Regions from separate parts of the Bacillus sp. 5RYD7K genome, predicted to be linked through region 4. Evidence: riboswitches for the same ligand, from Rfam matches in the RefSeq annotation. Region 4 holds a riboswitch; each other region holds the start of a gene.

Evidence for each region. A riboswitch is a leader RNA that binds a small molecule or an ion and turns the genes downstream of it on or off. The one in region 4 is predicted to bind S-adenosylmethionine.
Region 1: linked by a shared signal. The riboswitch ahead of mtnK (S-methyl-5-thioribose kinase) and the one ahead of ACQE26_RS18285 (bifunctional homocysteine S-methyltransferase/methylenetetrahydrofolate reductase) in region 4 are both predicted to bind S-adenosylmethionine.
Region 2: linked by a shared signal. The riboswitch ahead of metK (methionine adenosyltransferase) and the one ahead of ACQE26_RS18285 (bifunctional homocysteine S-methyltransferase/methylenetetrahydrofolate reductase) in region 4 are both predicted to bind S-adenosylmethionine.
Region 3: linked by a shared signal. The riboswitch ahead of ACQE26_RS14375 (2-hydroxyacid dehydrogenase) and the one ahead of ACQE26_RS18285 (bifunctional homocysteine S-methyltransferase/methylenetetrahydrofolate reductase) in region 4 are both predicted to bind S-adenosylmethionine.

What each region holds. Positions count from the first base shown of each region.
Region 1 is NZ_CP191200.1:3,504,047-3,507,253, forward strand. It holds gene ACQE26_RS16985 (pyridoxal phosphate-dependent aminotransferase) at 1-445, opposite strand, end outside; gene ACQE26_RS16990 (carbon-nitrogen family hydrolase) at 538-1,317, shown strand; SAM riboswitch class I at 1,410-1,564, shown strand; gene mtnK (S-methyl-5-thioribose kinase) at 1,675-2,859, shown strand; gene mtnA (S-methyl-5-thioribose-1-phosphate isomerase) at 2,866-3,207, shown strand, end outside.
Region 2 is NZ_CP191200.1:1,875,306-1,878,512, forward strand. It holds gene pckA (phosphoenolpyruvate carboxykinase (ATP)) at 1-1,040, opposite strand, end outside; SAM riboswitch class I at 1,238-1,376, shown strand; gene metK (methionine adenosyltransferase) at 1,546-2,748, shown strand; gene asnB (asparagine synthase (glutamine-hydrolyzing)) at 2,892-3,207, shown strand, end outside.
Region 3 is NZ_CP191200.1:2,811,136-2,814,342, reverse strand. It holds gene ACQE26_RS14380 (FGGY-family carbohydrate kinase) at 1-504, opposite strand, end outside; gene ACQE26_RS14375 (2-hydroxyacid dehydrogenase) at 523-1,524, opposite strand; SAM riboswitch class I at 1,646-1,738, opposite strand; gene ACQE26_RS14370 (molybdopterin oxidoreductase family protein) at 1,885-3,207, shown strand, end outside.
Region 4 is NZ_CP191200.1:3,730,435-3,733,641, reverse strand. It holds gene ACQE26_RS18285 (bifunctional homocysteine S-methyltransferase/methylenetetrahydrofolate reductase) at 1-1,556, opposite strand, end outside; SAM riboswitch class I at 1,646-1,767, opposite strand; gene ACQE26_RS18280 (YajQ family cyclic di-GMP-binding protein) at 1,868-2,359, opposite strand; gene ACQE26_RS18275 (CvfB family protein) at 2,459-3,207, shown strand, end outside.

The DNA of each region.
Region 1 (3,207 bases), 230 kb from region 4:
CCGTCAGCGGCATCATTTCCATTTTCGCTTTCGCAAGGGCGACCCCCGACCAGTAGTCAGGATATCCGGGATCAGGCACAAGAATGGTATCTCCCGGGTTCAAAAGACATTGCGGAAGCTCAACAAGCCCCGCCTTGCCTCCGAACAGCACGGCTACTTCCGTTTCCGGATCAAGCGTCACCCCATACTCCCTTTCATAAAATTCAGCCGCGGCTTTTTTGAAGCTGTAAGCGCCCCGGAATGATGAGTATTTATGATTTTCCGGCCTTTCGACGGCGCGCTTCATTTCTTCAACGATATGCTGAGGCGTCGGCTGATCGGGGTTTCCCTGTCCTAAATTGATGATGTCTTTGCCTTCTTTCAGCTTTTGATTGACCTTTTGCACCAAAGATGCAAAAAATTGTTCCGGCAGCTGTTTGAGTACATCTGAGACTTCAAAGTTCATATTTTCACCTTCTAAAAATGTCTTGAAATGATAGTCCATCATCATATATGGTTAAATAAAAAAAGTAAAGAGAAACTTGAGGTGTATAAAAAATGAAATGGACCGTTTCCTGTTTGCAATTTGATATTTCATACGGAAATCCTTCAGAAAACTTCAAAAAAGCAGAAACTTTAATCGAGCAAGAAAGCCGCCATGCTGATGTCATCGTGCTTCCTGAGCTGTGGACGACCGGCTATGATCTCACACGGCTTGACCAGCTGGCGGATGAAAACGGCAAAGTTTCGGAACAATGGCTTAAAAAAACGGCCAAAGCATACAACGTACACCTCGTTGCCGGATCTTTTGCGGTCAAAGAAGGCGAAAACGTCTATAACACTATGTACATCGCAGATAACAGCGGGCAGATCGTGAAGCGGTATCAGAAAGCCCATTTGTTTCAGCTGATGGACGAACATCTGCATTTGGCGGCAGGAAACAGTGACGGTTCCTTTGAGCTTGACGGTGTCAAGTGCGCCGGGCTGATCTGCTATGATATCCGGTTCCCCGAATGGATCAGGAAGCATACGTCCCAAGGAGCGAATGTCCTGTTTATCTCTGCGGAATGGCCTCTGCCCCGCCTCGATCATTGGCGGAGTCTGCTTGTCGCCAGAGCCATTGAAAACCAATGTTTTGTCGCGGCCTCTAACTGCACGGGGTCAAATCCCGATAATGAATTTGCCGGCCACAGCCTGATTATTGACCCGTGGGGCCGGATTTTAGCCGAAGGAGATCAGACGGAAGGCGCAGTCCGGGCGGAAATCGATGTTTCAGAAAGCGCGTCCGTACGCGAGACCATCCCGGTATTCAAAGATTTGCGGCGTGATTTATATTAATTTTCAAAAAAATGTTGACAAGAATATCCGGCACCTGCTAATATTTTCATCAACTGATTAATCCGAATTGTGATACAAATCAATATATTTTTCTCTTATCGAGAGTTGGGCGAGGGATTGGCCTTTTGACCCCAACAGCAACCGACCGTAATTCCATTGTGAAATGGGGCGCGTACATTTTGCGCCGAGACGATTGTCTCATAGGGCACGGTGCTAATTCCATCAGATGTTATCTGAGAGATAAGAGGCGGACTGCACTGTTTCGGCCTCCTTCTCTTTCAGAGAAGGAGGCTTTTTTTTCGGGCGTATTCTCCGTCACGATCTCTTACTGCCACTACATAATTGGAGGGTAAATCCATGTCTGCAACTAAAACAAGTCTTTATGAACAATTAACGGAAAGCTCCGCCGCAGCGTTAGCTGTGAAGCTCGGCTTATTTCAAAGCAAAAGCACTCTCACATGCCGTGAAATCGGTGACGGCAATTTAAATTACGTCTTTCACGTTTTCGATAAAGAAAACAAAAAGGGACTGATTATCAAACAGGCGATTCCTTATGCGAAAATCGTCGGGGAAAGCTGGCCGCTTACGATTGACCGGGCGAGAATCGAAAGCAGCGCCCTCATCCGCCAGGGCGAACACGTGCCCCATCTCGTTCCGGCCGTTTACTATTCCGATACTGAAATGGCGGTCACGGTAATGGAAGACCTTTCGCATCTGAAGATCTCAAGAAAAGGACTGATGGAAGGAAAACATTATCCGAATTTATCAGCCCATATCGGTGAGTTTCTGGGAAAAACGCTCTTTTACTCATCCGATTATGCGCTTGATGCGAAAGTAAAACAGCAGCTCGCAAAGCAGTTTACAAATCCCGAACTTTGCAATATTACAGAAAGGCTTGTGTTTACAGAACCGTTTTTCGACCATGAAACAAACGATTTTGAAGAGGAGCTGCGCCCATACGCAGAAAAAATTTGGAACAATTCCCGGCTGAAAGAAGGCGCTGATGAATTGAAAGCCGTCTTTCTGAATTCCGCGGAAACATTGGTTCACGGCGATCTGCATACGGGAAGCATCTTTGCCGATGAACATGAAACAAAGGTCATTGATCCCGAGTTTGCTTTCTTCGGACCGATCGGCTTTGACATCGGCCAATTTATCGCAAATCTGCTGTTAAACGCCCTCAGCCGGGACGGTGACGACAGACAGCCGTTATATGACCACACCGCCGCCGTATGGGACACATTTGTAGAAACATTCAGTGAAGCATGGGAGAAAGACTGCCTGCCTTCCTGCAGACACCTGCTGGAAGATACACTGAAAAACGCGTTTGAGGAAGCGGTCGGTTTTGCGGGATGCGAACTGATCCGGCGCACGATCGGGCTCGCCCATGTGGCTGACTTGGATGAAATCACTCCGTTTGATAAACGAATTGAACGGAAGAAGCTGGCGCTTGAAATCGGCGCCTATTATATCGAAAACAGAAAAGAACTGAAGCATATCACTGAGGTTCTGGATCAATTTAAGCTCCGTGTAAAGGAATGATGCAGCATGACAAATGAATTTGCCATCCCCCGTTCCGTGGAATGGAAAGAAACACACATCCGCATTTTAAATCAGCAAAAGCTCCCTGATGTCACTGAGTATGCGGATCTTGAAACAAAGGAAGATGTATTCGACGCGATTGTCACACTGAAAGTAAGGGGCGCTCCGGCCATCGGTATAACTGCGGCGTTCGGACTCGCGCTTGCCGCCAAATCGTTTGAAACCCGCGATCTTTCTGATTTCCGCCGTCAGCTCGCCGATGTCAAAGCATATTTAAACAGCTCAAGACCGACTGCCGTCAATCTCGCTTGGGCGCTTGACAGACTGACGGATTCCATCAGGAATGCA
Region 2 (3,207 bases), 1.9 Mb from region 4:
GCCGTTAAAAAGACGATCGCCTGCGGATGGCCGGCAATGCTCGGCTGCACGATATTGCCGATCATCTCAATCGGATACGCGGCTCTTGTGTTTTCCGTGTAGAAGGAATTGTCGTAATCCGCCTCACCCGTTTTTTCATCAAGCACAACATTCTCAAGAACAGACCCGAAGCGGATCGCACGAAAAATCTGCGGTTCTTTTTCCTCGCTCAGGTTGATACATTTAGCATAACATCCGCCTTCAATGTTAAACACGCCGGAGTCTGACCAGCCGTGCTCGTCATCGCCGATCAGTTTCCGGTCCGCATCGGCTGAAAGCGTCGTTTTCCCCGTGCCGGAAAGACCGAAAAACAAGGCGACATCACCTTTTTCACCGACGTTGGCTGAGCAGTGCATCGGCAGAATATCTTGCTGCGGAAGAAGGAAGTTCATAATGGAGAAAATTGATTTTTTCATTTCTCCGGCGTATTCGGTGCCGCCGATTAAAATGACGCGCTTTTCGAAAGAGACAATGATAAATGTTTCCGAATGCGTGCCGTCCGTCTCCGGATCCGCTTTAAAATGCGGAGCTGAGAGAATGGTAAACGGCTGTGCTTCCGGATCCCTTTCAGCCGTCTCCGGTCTGATAAACAGCTGGCGCGCGAACAGGTTGTGCCATGCAAATTCATTTACGACTGTAATCGGCAGTCTGTATTTTTCATCTGCGCCTGCGAATCCTTCAAAAACAAACAGTTCATCTCTCTGTTTTAAGTAGCTGACGACTTTGGCGTACAGCTTTTCAAACGCCTCTTCAGAAATGGACTGGTTCACCGCGCCCCAATCAATTTGATTTTCTGTGCTTTTTTCACGAACGATAAATTTATCTTTAGGTGATCGCCCCGTATATGCACCGGTAGTGGCACGTACGGCGCCCGTAGATGTCAGTGTGCCTTCATTTCGGGTGATCACTTTTTCGGTAAGTTTTGGCGCCGATAAATTATGATGCACATTTGGACTTGCGAGTAATGCTTGAAGATCTGCAGTTAAATCAACTAATTTCATAAAACCCTTCCTTTGCCGGTTTATTTTTATTTCGCTGAATGTGTAATTAGTATAACACATATATAAAAATAGTCTATACTGTTTATTATTTTTTGTTTGTGTTTTTCCATTGCTTCCCGAAATAAAGGCGCGTAATCGCTTTAATTCATATTGACACTTTCCGCCCTTTTACGATAAGATATTTCATTGAGCGGATACTCTTATCCCGAGCTGGCGGAGGGACAGGCCCGATGAAGCCCAGCAACCGGTTTCTCTGTAAAAAAGCAGGTGAATACACTGTGGGAAACCAAGGTGCTAACCTGATGCAAGGTTTAATATTTCCTTGAGCGATAAGAGTGAAAGGCACACAGACCAAACCCTTTCCTCGAGTGGAAAAGGTTTTTTTATTTCATAAAATATGCCAATTAACATTCTCTGATATAGTATGACATTGTATTAAGAGGGAGCGAGTTCCGTATCATATGAGAAGGTCTTTCAAAAGATCTTTTTTCAGGAGGAAAAGTGAATGAGTAAAAACCGTCGATTATTTACATCTGAATCTGTTACCGAGGGTCATCCGGATAAAATCTGTGACCAAATTTCTGACAGCATCTTAGATGAGATTTTAAAAAAAGACCCGAACGCGCGCGTAGCCTGTGAAACATCTGTAACGACAGGCCTTGTGCTGGTAAGCGGAGAGATTACAACATCAACATACGTTGACATTCCGAAAACAGTCCGTGAAACGATTAAAGAAATCGGCTACACACGGGCAAAATACGGATTTGATGCGGAGACTTGCGCTGTTTTAACATCAATTGATGAACAGTCTGCGGATATCGCGATGGGTGTCGATCAGGCTCTTGAAGCGCGTGAAGGCACAATGAGCGATGCTGAAATCGAAGCTATCGGAGCAGGTGACCAAGGTCTGATGTTCGGTTATGCGTGTAACGAAACGAAAGAGCTTATGCCGCTTCCGATCTCTTTGGCGCATAAATTGGCCCGCCGTTTGAGCGAAGTCCGCAAAGAAGACATTCTTCCGTACCTTCGCCCTGACGGAAAAACGCAAGTTACCGTTGAATATGATGAAAACAACAAGCCGGTCCGCATCGACGCGATCGTCATCTCAACTCAGCACCATCCGGAAATTACGCTTGAGCAGATTCAGCGCAATCTGAAAGAGCATGTCATTAACCCTGTCGTGCCAGAGGAACTGATTGATGACGAAACAAAATACTTCATCAACCCTACGGGACGTTTCGTAATCGGCGGTCCTCAAGGCGATGCGGGACTTACCGGCCGTAAAATCATCGTTGACACATACGGCGGATATGCACGCCACGGCGGCGGTGCATTCTCCGGTAAGGATGCGACGAAAGTAGACCGTTCAGCGGCTTACGCTGCGAGATACGTAGCGAAAAACATCGTGGCTGCAGGACTTGCTGATTCTTGTGAAGTGCAGCTTGCATACGCAATCGGCGTGGCACAGCCTGTATCTATTTCCATCAATACATTTGATACAGGAAAAGCTTCTGAAGAGAAACTGATCGAAGTCGTACGGAATAACTTCGACCTGAGACCTGCCGGCATTATTAAAATGCTTGATTTGCGCCGTCCGATCTATAAGCAGACTGCCGCTTACGGCCACTTCGGACGTCACGATGTGGATCTTCCTTGGGAGCGTACTGACAAGGCGGATGCGCTTCGCAAAGAAGCACTAGGAGAATAATTTTATAGCCGCTTATTTAAGCGGCTTTCCCTTTTTGCAGATGCTGCCATGCTTATTTTTTACATAGCGTGAAACCAATGGCGTAACAAAGCGTCTATAAAAAGGGGGTCCAATTAGAAAATTACACTTATGGAGGCTATACTATGTGTGGATTTGTCGGTGTTTTTAATAAGCATCCATTAACTCAAACCGCAGATCAAGAAGAGCTAATCAAACAAATGAACCAAATGATCGTTCACCGCGGTCCTGACAGCGATGGGTATTATCATGATGAGCACGTCGGATTCGGCTTCAGACGGCTCAGTATTATTGACGTAGAAAACGGCGGACAGCCTTTATCATATGAAGATGAGAAATATTGGATCATTTTTAACGGCGAAATCTATAACTACATTGAATTGAGAGAAGAGCTTGAAGCGAAAGGCTACACTTTCAATACAGATTCCGATACCGAGGTGC
Region 3 (3,207 bases), 920 kb from region 4:
AATACCGCTCAGCTCAAATGTCACCCAGTCACTGATGCTTGTGATGTACTTCACTTCTTTCCATAATGACGGCTGTCTTTTTTTTAACCCGACAAGTTTCATGGCGGAAAATAAAGCGCTCGGAAGGCGTCCGGCGCGCTGATGTACTTCTTCTTTTAACTCGATCTCTCCCTCCCATTCGCGCCCTCTATTATCAATGTTGGGCAGACCGAGAAACGCCTTTTTATCTTTATTAATCAGAACAATTCCCTGCCTCTGGCTTGTTGAGGTGATTCCGATTAATGTAATATGTGGGCTTTTGGCAATAACCTTCCTTGCCATAGCGCTGATTTGCTTCCATAACCCTTCCGGTGAGAAATATCGTCCGTCCGGATAAAGCGGATCCGTCACATATTCAATGTCTTCCCTTTCCAATGCTGTCACATCGCCGCCGGCAGTCACAACCGCGACTCGCGCATTCCCAGTCCCGATGTCAAATACAAGGTAGCCTTTTTGTTCAGCCATTACAGCCTCCTCCTTTTTCTATCCTTCCATCTCAAGTTCTCTTTTGTTATAAAGTTCACGTATTGAGCAGGTTTGATCTTGTTTCCATTTGAAAAGCGCTTCATTTAAAATCTTCACATGATGATCCTCCACTTCAAATGTTGCGCCCGCTAAATGGGGAGTCGCTAACACATTCGGCAAAGAGATCAATTCATAATCAGAAGATTCAGGCGGTTCGTGATAAAACACGTCAAGGATCGCTCCCTTAATCCGCCGTTCTTTCAGCACCCGCAGCAGCTCTTTTCTGTCTGTAACCGCCGCTCTTGATGTATTGACAAAAACAGCTTCTTGCTTCATCAATTGAAAATGCCGGGCGCCGATCAGGCCGATGGTTTCATCGGTGCGCGGCAAATGAACGGAGACAATATCACTTTCAGAAAATACCCGTTCAATCGTCGTTTTTTCATACTCCCGGTTCTCATGATTGACAAAGGGGTCATAGTACAGCACCTTGCAGTCAAAAGCCGTCAACAGCCGGGCGATTCTCTGTCCGACAGCTCCGAAACCGATCAGGCCGACTGTTTTCCCCGTCAGCTCATTTCCCCTGAATTTGACGTAAGCCTGCAAATAATCACCATTCCACTTCCCGTCCTTCAGCCACTGATGAGAAGAATACGTGTGGCGCAAAAACGAAATGACATTTCCGATAAACATTTCAGCAACAGCCTGGGCATTGCGGGCCGGTGTATAGAAGACAGGGATATTTCTTTTAGTCGCCGCCGTGATATCCACATTAGACGGCATCCCTCTGCAGACGCCGATAAAAGCGGAATCCGGCAATATATCAATCACTCGCTCTGATACCTCATCAAGTTCGGTAATAAGCCCCGACGCGTTTGTCTCTTGAATCATCCAGATTAATTCATCTTCCCGATAGGCCCGGCCGTGCTTCTTCCACGGCAGGTGCACAGTCCGCCCGAACAGATCTGTCAGCTCCTTCAGCCCCTCGTCGTGATAGGGTGCGGTAATTAAAACCGTCATGGTGCAAAACATCCTTTTCACATAAATTTTTTCACAAAAAAATCTCTTTCCCCGAAGAAGGAAAGAGATTCATATACCGTCTTTATCCGCTTGAAGCGCACAAATATGTATAGACCATTCTTTCCTATCTTTCAAGCATACGCTTGCTGGAATTGGCACAATAAATGTTGCCGAGGTTTCATAGGGCCAGTCCCTCCACCTCTCTTGATAGAAAATAAAATGATGAAATTGTCAGGCTTTTAAAAGAATAAACTCATCATAGATAAGTCTTTCCGTGATGTCAACACTTTTTTTCTGAATTGACGATCTATTTCGAAATGTTATAATGCTTACAATATAAAAAAAGAGGAGAAATGGGCTATGAATTCTGCTGCAAAACAGCCAAACGGGGTCTTTAAATCGGTGTGCTCACTGGACTGTCCCGATCAATGCGGCTTACTTGTGACAAAAAAGGACGGAAAAATCGTTAACATTCAGGGAGACCCGGATCACCCCGTCACATCAGGGAATATTTGCAACAAAGTCAGACACATGGCTGAGCGCATTTATGATGAAAAACGTTTAACCGTCCCGTTAAAACGGATCGGCGAAAAAGGTGAAGCCGTGTTTACGCCTATTTCATGGGACGAAGCAATCAATACGATCAGTGCGCGCTGGAAAGAGCTTATTGCCGAAGAAGGAGCGGAAAGCATTCTCCCGTACAGCTTTTACGGTAATATGGGAAAACTGGCGGCAGAGGGAATGGACCGCCGTTTTTTTCACCGACTTGGGGCGAGCCAGCTCGAACGGACGATCTGCAGCAAAGCCGGATCTGAGGGCTATAACTATACAATGGGAGAAGGCGCGGGTACTGACCCGGAAGAGACCATACATGCAAAGCTCTTTATTTTTTGGGGAATCAATGCCGTCAGCACGAATATGCATCAGGTCATGATTGCTCAAAAAGCCCGGAAAAAAGGAGCTAAGATTGTCGTTATCGATGTACATAAGAACCAAACAGGCCGGCTTGCCGATTGGTTTATTCCCATTCGCCCCGGCACAGATGCCGCACTCGCTCTCGGTATCATGCATGTTTTATTTGCCGAGAACCTTCACGATGAAGCATTTCTCACAGAATACACCGAAGGCAGTGAAGAATTAAAAGCGCATGTCAAACAGTATGATCCGGAAACGGTTTCTGTTATGACAGGCGTTAAAGCAGACGATATCAGACGCCTTGCGAGAATGTACGGGGAAACCTCCCCTTCCCTTATCAGAATCGGAAACGGCATTCAGCACCATGACAATGGCGGTATGATCGTCCGCACCGTCGCCTGCCTTCCGGCTGTGACAGGACAGTGGCTCCGCACCGGGGGAGGCGCAATCAAGCACAACAGCGCGGTATTAAACTATAACAGACAAGCGCTCCAGCGGCCTGATCTGCTTTACGGCAGGAAGCCAAGATCATTTAACATGAACAGGCTCGGAAGCGTTCTTTTAGAAACAAAACCGCCCGTGCGCTCCTTGTTTATTTACGGAACCAATCCCGCGGTAGTTGCGCCGGAAGCGAATAAAGTCAGAAAAGGCCTGCAGCGGGACGATTTATTTACAGTCGTTCACGATCTGTTTTTAACGGAAACCGCCAAATATGCGGATATCGTTCTCCCTGCTGCATCTGCTTTTGAAAACACGGATTTTTACACG
Region 4 (3,207 bases):
CCGATATACACCGGTGTATTGAGATGTTTTGTTTCATGATGAATGTCAATGAGCTGCTGCTCCGAATACACAGGCTGGGACACGAAGTAGTCAGCGCCGCACTCGATTTTTTTCTCCAGCCGTTTTACGGCCTTATCCAAATGACGGACATTCGGGTTAAACGCCCCGGCTACGGAAAAGTTTGTTTTCTTGCCGAGCGGTTTCCCCGATAAAGAAATACCCTCGTTGAATTGTTTAATCAGCCTGATCAAGTCAAAGGACGTTAAATCATAGACGGAGGTAGCCCCCGGAAAGTCGCCGATTTTTGAAGGATCGCCGGTGATGGCTAAAATGTCGGTGAGCCCGAGCGTATCCAGCCCCATTAAATGTGACTGAAGGCCGATGATGTTGCGGTCTCTGCATGTAATATGGACGAGAGAACGGATATCAAGGCGCTCTTTCAGCAATGAACCGCAGGCGGCATTGCTGATCCGCGGTGTCGCCAATGAATTGTCGGCGAGCGTCAGTGCTTCTATGCCGGTTTCCTTTAATTCTGCCGCCGCTTGCAGAAATTTGTCAAAATTCAATTTTTTTGGCGGGTCAAGCTCTACGATAATTGACCGTTTTTGCGCGGCGATTTCGTTTAAACCCGGCTCGGTCCGTTCATCCCGGACTGAGATGACTTCTTCTTCCCGCCTGATTTTCACTTCTTTATCAGTGACCGGTGAAAGTCCGCGGACCGCTTCAGCCATGGCTCTGATATGGTTGGGCGTCGTGCCGCAGCAGCCGCCGATTATGCGAGCGCCCTGAGTGCGGAATTGTACGGCGCTTTCCCGGAAATAGGCATCGTCCGTATCATAAACAAGCCGGCCTTCTTCTAAGGACGGAAGGCTGCTGTTCGGATAGACCGATAAATAAGCGTCACGGAAAATCGGCACTTCGGTGAGCGCTTCAATCATGTGGTACGGGCCGAGCCGGCAATTGATTCCCGTTATATCAGCGCCGAGATCGGCAATTGACCTGAGAGCTTCCCGAAGCGGCGTTCCGTCCTGAAGCACGCCCTGTTCGTGCATGGATACGTTCAGCATGATCGGAAGTTCCGTTTCTTTTCTGGCGATCTTCAGCACTTCGCGCGCCTCTTCTAAATCATAGTATGTTTCCAAAAGCAGGCCGTCCGGCTCTTCGTGCAGCAATAAATAAAGCTGCTCCCGAAAGCTGCGTTTAATCTCTTCAAGGCTGTAGGCGTTTTTGTTAAAGGTGCGGATGCCGCCCATCGTTCCCAATACATAAGCGCCGTCTGAGGAAGCGCGCGCGATTTTGACCGCTTCCTGATTGATTTTTTTCGTTTCATCCTCAAGGCCGTATCTGGAGAGCTTAATAAAATTCGCGCCGTACGTGTTCGTCTGGATGATGTCTGCACCTGCTTCCACGTATGCCTTATGTATCCGCTTGATCTCATCGGGCTTAGATACATTCAGTTCCTCAAAACATCTGTCAATGCCGTAGGAGTAGAGGAGAGTGCCCATCGCGCCGTCTCCGATTAAAATCCGTTCTTCTAAGTCTTGTAATAGTCCCATTGTTTGCCTCCTTCATCACATTCAGCAAGGAAAAAAGAGAAATAAAAAAAGTCTTCTTAAGAAGAAGACTTTGTAATCATTTGTCTCTCTTCTTATCTTCCAAGCTGTTTTTAGCTTGCTGGATTTAGCACCTTGGTCATGGTTTGGGTAAACCACTACACCGGTTGCTGAAGCGTCGTCGGGCCAGTCCCTCGGCTTCTCTTGATAAGAACGTTCATGTAATTGTCATGGGTTTCCAAAACTTAACTGTGAAAATCCCTTTCTCCAAATTTACCGAAAATAGAGACAATAATCAATAGGAATCACATAATTTATCTGAAATTAATAAATTGAACGTCAATCGGCAGGTCTGCTCCGCGGACAGCTGCAATAATCTGCTGCAGATCATCTTTATTTTTTCCGGTGACGCGCACTTGGTCGTCCTGAATCTGCGACTTAACCTTCAAGCCGGAGTTTTTAATCACCGCGTTGATTTTTTTGGCGTTGTCTTTATCAATGCCCTGTACAAGCTTCGCGCGCTGGCGCACCGTGCCTCCCGATGCATTTTCGATTTTGCCGTATTCAATGTTTTTCGTCGGCACGTCCCGTTTAATCAGCTTGCCGCTCAGCACATCCTTGAGCTGATTCAATTTAAACTCATCATCAGAAATCAGAACAAGTTCTTCCTTTTCTAAAGTCACATCGCTTTTAGATCCTTTAAAGTCATAGCGCGTGCCGATTTCTTTCAGCGTCATCTGAATCGCATTCTGCACTTCAGGAAATTCAACTTTGGATACAATATCAAAAGAACTTTCTTTTGCCATGAGAAAACCTCCTATAACATTTCACTTATGTGTTGATTATAGTAGAATAAAGAGAAATGTCCAACAGCACAAAGCATGAATTTGTGCGAATTGGAAAAAATGAGAAAAACATCAGCCTCTGACGGGCGAAGCAGGAAGGACGATAACATGAAACCAGGGCAGCAGCTCACGCTTAGTATAGATCACCAGACCGATTTCGGTTATTTTTTAACGGACGGCGAGGATACGGTTCTTTTACATAACAGTGAAATCACGGAAGATATCGAAGACAGAGATGAAGTGGACGTGTTTATTTACGTCGACCATCAGGAAAGGCTTGCGGCGACGATGAAAAAGCCGCTCATCAGCTTTTATGATTACGGATGGGTGGAAGTGACGGACGCTGTGGAAGATATGGGCGTATTCGTCGACGTCGGTCTGTCAAAAGACGCGCTTGTCGCAACGGAGCACCTGCCTCCGTACAAATCCGTCTGGCCGCAAAAAGGCGACAGACTGTATTGCATGCTGAAGGTGACAAGCCGCGGGCGCATGTTTGCCAAGCCGGCGCCTGAGGATATCATCAGTGAATTATTTACGGACGCAGAGGAAGACGTCATGAATCAAAACCTGACGGGCACGGTGTACAGACTGATCGCATCTGGCTCTTTTATGATTACAGATGAAGGCATCCGCGCGTTTATTCACCCTTCAGAAAGAAAGGAAGAGCCGAGACTCGGCAGCCGCGTGACAGGGCGTGTCATCGAGGTGAAAGAAGACGGGTCCGTCAACATGTCGCTGCTGCCGAGAAAGCAGGACGCGCTTTCGGTTGACGCAGAAGAGATTCTGACCTATTTGAGATCAAGAAACGG